Regions from separate parts of the Pseudonocardia sp. NPDC049154 genome, predicted to be linked through region 1. Evidence: predicted binding sites of a transcription regulator. Region 1 holds the regulator's gene; each other region holds the start of a gene.
The links. The regulator LexA, encoded in region 1, represses DNA repair genes until DNA is damaged. The targets are predictions, from matches to a motif close to CGAACACGTGTTCG.
Positions count from the first base shown of each region.

Region 2: a site for LexA is predicted at 1,827-1,840, ahead of uvrA (excinuclease ABC subunit UvrA). Genes of this name have one in related genera too.
Region 3: a site for LexA is predicted at 1,672-1,685, ahead of dnaB (replicative DNA helicase). Genes of this name have one in related genera too.

Region 1 covers NZ_JBEZDN010000201.1:289-3,493, reverse strand. The annotation lists gene AB0B41_RS41660 (hypothetical protein) at 1-267, shown strand, start outside; gene AB0B41_RS41655 (universal stress protein) at 352-1,182, shown strand; gene lexA (transcriptional repressor LexA) at 1,198-1,920, opposite strand; gene AB0B41_RS41645 (hypothetical protein) at 2,796-3,158, shown strand.
Region 2 covers NZ_JBEZDN010000065.1:14,835-18,039, forward strand. The annotation lists gene AB0B41_RS26340 (GAP family protein) at 1-453, shown strand, start outside; gene AB0B41_RS26345 (hypothetical protein) at 599-964, shown strand; gene AB0B41_RS26350 (MBL fold metallo-hydrolase) at 1,017-1,691, shown strand; gene uvrA (excinuclease ABC subunit UvrA) at 2,124-3,205, shown strand, end outside.
Region 3 covers NZ_JBEZDN010000006.1:102,186-105,390, forward strand. The annotation lists gene AB0B41_RS05845 (single-stranded DNA-binding protein) at 1-289, shown strand, start outside; gene rpsR (30S ribosomal protein S18) at 348-584, shown strand; gene rplI (50S ribosomal protein L9) at 605-1,054, shown strand; gene dnaB (replicative DNA helicase) at 1,726-3,147, shown strand; gene AB0B41_RS05865 (cation diffusion facilitator family transporter) at 3,172-3,205, opposite strand, start outside.

The DNA.
Region 1 (3,205 bases):
CTCGCGTTCCTCCCCGACGGCACGCTGCTGTCCGGCTCCGAGACCCGCGGCCCGGACCGTGGCCGGCTCCGCGCGGTGCCCGGCGCCGTCGAGGCCACGCTCGCCGCCGCACCCGCGGAGCCCACCGTCGCGCCGCCCCCGGCGACCCCGCCGGAGCCCGCCCCGGACTGGCTGCCCGCGGCGATCGGCGTCGGCGTCGCGGTCCTCGTGCTGGGGCTGGCGGCCGCCGCGATGGCCCTGCACGGTCGGCGGCGCTCCCGCGTGTGACGAGCCCGTTAAGGGTGCTCCCGGAGGGCCGTCGGCGGGCCCCGCTCCGCCTACGCTGATCACGCCGGGAGGAGGGGTGCCGCGGTGCCGATCGTGACCGCCTACGAGGACACGCCGGGCGGTCACGACGCCCTGGTCCTCGGGGCGCAGCTGGCACGGTTGACGGGGCTGACCAACGTCGTCGCCACCGTCTACCCGACGGACGGGCTCGGCTACTCGGCGATGGCCCGCGACCCGCGGTGGCGGGAGAAGATCGAGGAGGTCGCCCGCCGGCGGTTCGGCCGGGCGCGGGAGCTCATCGGCTCGACCGGGCCGTCCGCGCCGGAGTTCGCCCCGCTCGGGCCGGGTCCCGCGGCGGTGGTGCTCGCCGACCACGCCGAGGAGGTCGGGGCCGCCGTGCTGGTCGTCGGCTCGACGGGCGGGGGCCTGCTCGGCCGGCTCGCCCCCGGGGGCACGGTCCAGCGGCTGCTGCCCTCGGCGCGCTGCCCCGTCGGGATCGCGCCGCGGGGTTATCGGCACACCGCCGCGAAGGGGATCACCGTCGTCACGGTCGCCTACGACGGCACGCCGGAGGCCGACCGCGCGGCCGTCCTGGCCGTGCACCTGGCCGGCCGGACCGGCGCCGCGCTGCGGTTCGTGGTGGTCGCGGGCGGCGAGGAGGAGGTGCCCGCCGCGACCGAGACCGCGCAGAAGGGGCTCGCGCAGGCGCCGGTGGAGATCGACGCGCTCTACGACGTCGTGATCGGCCGCTCGGTCGCCGACACCCTCGCCGACCTGCCCGAACGCACCGACGTCCTCGTCGTCGGGTCGCGCGGGTACCCGCTCATGAAGCGGCTGCTGCTCGGCGGGGTCGCGGGCGTGCTGGTCCGCACCGCCCGCTACCCCGTGATCGTGGTGCCGCCCCCGGACCGCTGACCGTGGGCCCGGACCTCAGAGCCGGCGGAGCACCGCGACGACGCGGCCGAGGATGGTCGCCTCGTTGCCGTCGATCGGCTCGTAGGCCGGGTTGGCCGGCATCAGCCAGACCTGGCCGTCCGTGCGCCTGAAGGTCTTGACCGTGGCCTCGCCGTCGATCATCGCGGCGACGATCTCGCCCTGCTCGGCGACGGGCTGCTGGCGCACCACGACCCAGTCCCCGTCGGTGATGGCGGCCTCGACCATCGAGTCGCCCTTGACGTTGAGCAGGAAGAGCGTGCCCTCGCCGACGATCTCGCGGGGCAGCGGGAACACGCTCTCCACCGCCTGCTCGGCCAGGATCGGGCCACCGGCGGCGATGTTGCCGAGCAGCGGCACGAACGCCGGCGCCGGCCGCTCCGCGCGGACCTCGGCGGCCGCGGTGCCCTCGGAGTCCTCCTCCGGGCTGCGCACGTCGACCGCGCGGGTCCGGTTGGGGTCCCGCCGCAGGTACCCCTTGCGCTCCAGCGTGCGGAGCTGGTGGTGCACCGACGACGTGGAGGTCAGCCCGACCGCGTCGCCGATCTCCCGGACGCTCGGCGGGTAGCCGAAGCGCTCCACCCAGTCCCGGATCACCTCGAGCACCTTGCGCTGCCGGGGGGTGAGGCCCACCGGGTCCGCCGGCGGATCCGGGAAGGCGCGCACCTGTCCGGGCTCCCGGCCGGTCTCGCCGGCTCCGCCGGACTCGTCCCGTGCCATCTGCCTGCCGCCTCCTCGTGTGCCTGTCTCGTGCGCTGTCCGCGTCGTCGGGCCCGTCCCGGCCCGCTGCCCGGCTCCCGGACGGTCCGTACCCCCCTCGGCGCCGGACGCCCCGGTCGTCGTGCCCGTTCCTCCGGGCCGTACTCCCGGGAGCCGTACCGGGGCGCCGGGCGGCCGGTGCCGGTGAGGACCCGGACGGCCCGTCCGGCGGTCCCGGCCGGTCCGTCGGGATCGGACGGTAGCCCGGATCCGGCCGAACGCCAAACACATGTTCGAACGACACGCCGATCGTGTCGGCGCGGGCTCGTGACGAGGGGCCGTGGTGATGGTAGAACGTCGCACAGACGTTCGAATCGAACATGTGTGCGAGATCCGGTCGCTGAGCGGCGCGGACGAGGCGGAAGGGGTCTGCCGTGAACGGCGCGGGGATCGCGGGGGGCAGCGGGGACCACACCGTGGACGGGTCGGGCGGCCGCGCGGGCGGGGGCGCACGGCCAGGCCCCGGCCTCGGCGTGTCGCGCGGGGTGGCCGAGGACGCGCGCCGCCGTCGGGACCGCGCCGACCGGCCGGGCGCGCGGAAGAGCCGGGTTGTCGCGTCGTCGCAGCGCGGGAGCGCCGTGACGACCGGGGACGGGGCGCGCGAGGCGGGGGCGACCCGAAGACCGCGTCCGGCCCGACCGGCGCGGAGCTCCCGCCGTGCCCGGCGCACGGTCTCCGCGACCGCGACCGCGGCCGTGCGGGCGCGGGGCCACGCGCCCTCGGTACGCCCCTTCCCTCGGGTCCCCGGCTTCTCGGTCGTCGCGAGCGGTTCCACCGTGGCGGACCCGGGAGGTCGGCTGCGCGACGCTGCGTCGGCTCCGGGAGACGTGTGCCCGGTGCCGCGCGCGGTCCGGCCCATCGTGCGGGTGCTGCGCGGTGCGGTGTCCCCGGCCCGGTACCGGCTCCGGCGTGCCGTGGCGGTCGCCGTCCTCGCGCTGGTCGCCGCCGCGGTCGTCGTCGGCCTCGGGCTCCTGGCCGGGACCGCGGGGGAGGCCCAGGCTCGTTCGGCCGTGCCCGCGGGTACCGCGGTCGTGACGGTCGAGCCGGGCGAGTCGATCCGGGACGTCGCGCGCCGGACCGTCCCCGCCGTCGCGTCGGCCGGCACCGGCGCCGTCGTCGAGCGGATCGCGGCGGACAACGCCCTCCCGGTCGACTCGGCGCCGCTGCCCGCCGGGCTCGTGCTGCGCGTCCCGGCCTGACGAGGCGGGGCGGTGCCCGGTGCCGTGACCCCGGTCACGGCGGGCAC
Region 2 (3,205 bases), on a different contig from region 1:
GGCGTGGCCGCGCTCGTCTACGCGGTGGCGGCCCTGGCGCGGTGGCAGTCGCCCTGGCCGTTGAGCCGGGGGACCGAGCGGCCGCCCGACGAGCCGACCTGGATGCAGCGCCGGCTGCAGGGGCTGACGGTGCGCGGGGCCGCCGGGGCCGGCCTCCTCACCCACCTGCCCGGGCTGACGTACCTGGCCGCGCTCAACGCGATCGTCGCCTCGTCCTCGGGGGCGGTGGTCGACGGGCTGGTCCAGGTGGCCGTCTACAACGCGATCTGGTTCAGCACCGCGATCGTCGCGCTCGTGCTCGCCGCGCACCGGCCGCAGCTCGCCCGGGAGGTGCTCGAGCGGCTGGTCGCCTGGATCCGCGCCCACCGGCGGCCCATCACGGTCGTGTTCTTCGGGGCGCTGGGCACCTACCTGCTCGTCACGGGGATCCTGGACCTGACCACGCGGGCCTGAGCACCGAGCGCACGCGAGCGGACGCGAGCGGACGCGGGCGGTGTACCACGAACGGGTGGACGGCGGCCGCCGGGGTGACCAACCGTGGTTCCACCCACCAGACTGGCGCCGGGCAGCACCGGGTCGCGGGCAGGGGGTTCGACGGGTGAGCACGCACAGGGCGTCGACGAGCGGGAGCGGCGGTTTCCGGGCCGTCGGGCAGAAGCCCCCGGTCCCGTACCAGCGGGCCGCCACGGGCGCCCCGCCGGAGGGCCCGCCGACCACCGTCGGGGAGCAGGCGGCACGCGCCGGCTGGGCGCCCGCGCCGCGGCAGTCGCCCGCCCACACCCCGCCGCGCGGCCAGCGCCTCCCGGGCACCGGCGACGGGCGGGCCCTCACCGTGCTGCGGATCGTCGCGTACGTGCTGACCTCGCTCGCGAGCCTGCTGTTCATCGCGCTGGTCGTGTACGGGTACCTGCTCGTGCAGGACGCGGCGGAGACGTTCCCGCGGCTCTTCACGCCGGGCGGCTGACCGGGCCGGCGGCAGGGGGACGGGCGGGCGCCGGCGGCACTAGGCTGCGCGCGTGGACGTCCTGGACGAGTACAGCGGGCACACCGACCCCGGCGGCGCGGCGATCCGGCGGAGCCTGGCCCCGCTCACGATCAGCAAGGTGTCCGTCGGCCCGATGGACAACAACGCCTACCTGCTGACCTGCACCGCCACCAACGAGGCGCTGCTCATCGACGCGGCCAACGAGCCGGAGCGGATCGCCGACCTGGTCGGGGCCGAGGACGGCAGGCCCGAGCTGCGGCACCTCGTCACCACCCACCGCCACCACGACCACTGGCAGGCGCTGGGGGCGGTGGCGGGAATGTTCCAGACCAGGCAGATCGCGCACCCGCTCGACGCACCCGAGCTGCCGATCCCGATGGACGAGCTCGTGTCGCACGGGGACAGCGTGGAGTTCGGCGACATCTCCCTCGAGGTCATCCACCTGCGCGGGCACACGCCGGGATCGATCGCGCTGCTCTACCGCGGCCCGGACCGCCCGCACCTCTTCACCGGGGACTCCCTGTTCCCGGGCGGGCCGGGCAAGACCTGGTCGGCCGAGGACTTCGCCTCGCTCATGGACGACCTCGAGTCCCGGGTCTTCGGCGAGCTGCCGGACGACACCTGGGTCTACCCGGGCCACGGCGACGACACCACCCTCGGCGCGGAGCGCCCCTCGCTGAAGGAGTGGCGCGAGCGGGGGTGGTGAGCGGCTGGCCGCCTCGACCGATGGAGCCGGCCGCGCGGTCTGCTCGGAGCGGCTCGAGGTCTGATGCCGCCGCAGGCCGGCGGGCCGCTGTAGGGAGCGTCGCGGTCGGGCGCGGAGGCCCCGTGGGAGCGCCGTCGAACATGTGTGCGACAGTGGTCACCTGGTCCGGCGGGCGCCGCCGGGAAGCACCGGGCGGTCCGCGGCGTTGAGCCGGGTGGCCGAACGGGGATCCCGACGGCGACCGCGGTGCCGGTGCGATCCGGCGACCCGTGTTCGCCCGGCGCTCGCCGGTGCGCATCCGCCGACCGGGAACCACGGGCCGGACGGTGCGGACGATTTCTGTCGGACCCCCGGCCTAGCATCGATCGCGGGTCCCCGGTCTGCCGCGGACCGGGCCCGCCGATCCCCGGTGACCCGTAAGGAGGCGCCCTCGTGGCACAGGTCCGCACCCCGCACGACGCTCCCCGGCTGGTCGTGCGCGGCGCGCGCGAGCACAATCTGCGCGGGGTCGATCTCGACCTGCCCCGGGACAGCCTCGTCGTCTTCACCGGCCTGTCCGGCTCCGGCAAGTCGAGCCTCGCGTTCGACACGATCTTCGCCGAGGGTCAGCGGCGGTACGTCGAGTCGCTGTCGGCGTACGCGCGGCAGTTCCTCGGCCAGATGGACAAGCCCGACGTCGACTTCATCGAGGGCCTCTCGCCCGCGGTGTCGATCGACCAGAAGTCCACGAACCGCAACCCGCGCTCCACGGTCGGCACGATCACCGAGGTCTACGACTACCTGCGGCTGCTCTACGCCCGGGCCGGCGTCCCGCACTGCCCGGTCTGCGGCGAGGTGATCGAGAAGCAGACCCCGCAGCAGATCGTCGACCAGGTGCTGGCGATGGAGGAGGGCAGCCGCTTCCAGGTGCTGGCCCCGGTGGTCCGCACCCGCAAGGGCGAGTTCGTCGATCTCTTCACCGCGCTGCAGGGCCAGGGCTACTCCCGCGTCCTGGTCGACGGCACGGTGCACCAGCTCAGCAACCCGCCGAAGTTGAAGAAGCAGGAGAAGCACGACATCGCCGTCGTCGTCGACCGGCTGTCGGTCAAGCCGAGCGCCAAGCAGCGGCTCACCGACTCGGTGGAGACCGCGCTGCGCCTGGCGGACGGGCTCGTCGTGCTCGAGTTCGTCGACCTGGACGACGAGCACCCGCACCGCGAGCGCCGGTTCTCCGAGCGGATGGCCTGCCCCAACGGGCACCCGCTCACGCTCGACGACCTCGAGCCCCGCACCTTCTCCTTCAACTCGCCGTACGGCGCGTGCCCGGAGTGCTCGGGCATCGGCATCAAGAAGGAGGTCGACCCGGAGCTCGTCATCCCGGACCCCGAGCTCAGCCTGGCCGACGGGGCCGTGGCGCCGTGGAACAACGGGCACACCGCCGAGTACTTCGGCCGGCTGCTGTCCGGGCTGGCGAAGAGCGTCGGGTTCCGGATGGACACCCCGTGGCGCAAGCTGCCCGCCGAGGCGCAGAAGGC
Region 3 (3,205 bases), on a different contig from region 1:
CGTGCAGGGCCGGCTGCGGCAGCGGTCGTTCGAGACCCGCGAGGGTGAGAAGCGCACCGTCATCGAGATGGAGGTCGACGAGGTCGGCCCCTCGCTGCGGTACGCCACGGCCAAGGTCAACAAGGTCAGCCGCGGCGGTGGCAGCGGCGGCTTCGGTGGCGGCGGTGGTGGCGGCGGCGGTTTCGGTGGTGGCGGCGGCCAGGGTGGTGGCGGCGGCTACGACGACCCGTGGGGTTCCGCCCCGCCGGCCGGCAGCGGCCCCGCCGCGGACGACGAGCCCCCCTTCTGACCTCGATCCACACCCCCCCGCCTGAGCGCGGGGACCAGTACATCCAGGAGCACCAGCAATGCCCAAGCCCGTCCTGCGCAAGCCGAAGAAGAAGGTCTGCGCGTTCTGCAAGGACAAGGCCCAGGAAATCGACTACAAGGACACCGGCCTGCTGCGGAAGTTCATCTCCGACCGCGGCAAGATCCGGGCCCGCCGCGTGACCGGCAACTGCCGGCAGCACCAGCGGGACGTCGCCGTCGCGGTGAAGAACAGCCGCGAGGTCGCCCTCCTGCCGTACACCTCGACCGCTCGCTGACCTGAGGAAGGAGTAGCACCGTGAAGCTCATCCTCACGGCCGACGTGCCGAACCTGGGCGCGCCCGGCGACATCGTCGAGGTCAAGGACGGCTACGGCCGCAACTACCTGCTCCCGCGCCAGTTCGCGATCGTCGCGACCCGGGGCGCCGAGAAGCAGGTCGAGCAGATCCGCCGTGCCCAGAAGGCCCGACAGATCCGCGACCTGGGCCACGCCCAGGAGGTCGCCGGCTCGCTCAAGGAGCTGTCGGTCACCGTCAAGGCCAAGGCCGCGGGCGACTCCGGCCGGCTGTTCGGCTCGGTCACCCCGGCACAGATCGTCGACGCCGTGCGCGCCGCCGGCGGCCCGGCCCTCGACCGGCACGCCGTCGAGATCGGCGAGCAGATCAAGTCGGTCGGCACCCACCCGGTGAAGGTGCGCCTGCACCCGGAGGTCACGGCCGACCTGCAGGTGGCGGTCGTCGCCGCCTGACGTCCGGCATCGGCGGACTCCGGTCCGTCACGTTCCGTCACGAGGGCGGGATCGCGGTCGCATCGACCGGGTCCCGCCCTCGCGGCGTTCTCGGGCCACGGATCGCGCTCGGTGTCGATCGCGGCGGGGCGTCCCGGGAGTGCTCGCGGCGAGCGGAGGCACACCGACCGTCCGGCGCGTGGGAACGACACGCAGAGGTTGCGTCCGCGTCGCTCGGTGACCTTTCGGATGCGCCGGGTGGACGGGTGACGGAGGGGTCCGACACGCCCGTCACGGGACGCGCCGGGCCGCTCGAAAAGAAAGTTGTCCACACCGGCCACAACGGGTCTGATCTGCGGAAAGGCGCCCTGATCAGGGGTTGTCCCCACGGTGTCCACAGCTCGGTGGGGAGGGCGGCCTGCTCTGTCCCCGATCCGTCCCCACGCCCTCCCCAGGGTTGTCCACACGCCGGTTTGGGCCCTGGCGCGGACTGGCCTAGCGTCACGTGCCCGGGCCGCGTGGACGATCGCCGGCCGCCCCGCTGACCGTTCGTCGCACGCCACCCGAGGGCGTGACCCCGGACGGGCCCGGGTCGGGGCGGGATGCTCGCCACGCGGCCGGGAGAAACGGCTGCGGATCGAACTCATGTTCGATACCATGAGGCCGGGTGGTGACAGGGGGTGACGTCGGGCATGGCGGTGACGGATGACCGTCCCAATCGGCCGCGAGCCGTCCGCGAGGGCGAGGGCCGGCAGGGCGGGGACTCCGCCGGCGGCGCCGTCCCGAACCCGTTCGACCGTCAGCCGCCGCAGGACCTCACGGCCGAGCAGTCCGTGCTGGGCGGGATGCTGCTGAGCAAGGACGCGATCGCGGACGTGGTGGAGGTGCTGCGGCCGGACGACTTCTACCGGCCGGCGCACCAGACGGTCTACGACTGCATCCTCGACCTCTACGGCCGGGGCGAGCCGGCGGACGCGGTCACGGTGTCGGCGGAGCTGCAGCGCCGCGGGGAGCTGATCCGGCTCGGCGGCGCGCCGTACCTGCACACGCTGATCGCCACGGTGCCCACGGCGGCGAACGCGGCGTACTACGCCGAGATCGTCGCGGAGAAGGCCACGCTGCGCCGGCTGGTCGAGGCGGGCACCCGGATCGTGCAGCTCGGGTATCACGGGGCCGAGGGCGCGGAGGTGGAGGAGGTCGTCGACCGGGCGCAGGCGGCGATCTACGAGGTCACCGAGCGGTCCACGAGCGAGGACTACGTCCCGCTCGAGGAGCTGTTGCAGCCGACCATGGACGAGATCGACGCCATCGCCTCCCGCGGTGGTGTCTCGCTGGGCGTGCCCACCGGGTTCTCCGACCTCGACGCGTGCACCAACGGGCTGCACCCGGGGCAGATGGTCGTCGTCGCGGCCCGCCCGGGTCTGGGCAAGTCCACCCTGGGGCTGGACTTCGCGCGCTCGTGCTCGATCAAGCACCAGATGACCAGCGCGGTGTTCTCGCTGGAGATGAGCAAGACCGAGATCGTGATGCGTCTGCTCTCGGCGGAGGCGCGGATCCGGCTGGCGGACATGCGTGCGGGCCGGATGAGTGACGACGACTGGACCCGGATGGCGCGGCGGATGAGCGAGATCTCCGAGGCGCCGCTGTTCATCGACGACTCGCCGAACCTCACGCTGATGGAGATCCGGGCCAAGGCGCGCCGGCTCAAGCAGCGCAACGACCTGAAGCTGATCATCCTGGACTACCTGCAGCTGATGACCTCGGGCCGCAAGGTCGAGTCCCGGCAGCAGGAGGTGTCGGAGTTCTCCCGGCAGATCAAGCTGCTGGCCAAGGAGCTCGAGGTGCCGGTGGTGGCGATCTCGCAGCTCAACCGTGGTCCCGAGCAGCGCACGGACAAGCGGCCGATGATCTCGGACCTGCGTGAGTCCGGCTCGATCGAGCAGGACGCGGACATGGTCATCCTGCTGCACCGGCCGGACGCGTTCGAGCGGGACGACCCGCGCGCGGGCGAGGCCGACCTGATCCTGGCCAAGCACCGTAACGGCCCCACCAACACCATCACGGTGGCCCATCAGCTGCACTACAGCCGCTTCGCTGACCTCGCGCACGGCTGATCCCCGGCGCCCACCGGGGCGCGGTCAGTGGCAGGTGTGCTCGTGGCCCACGTGGGCG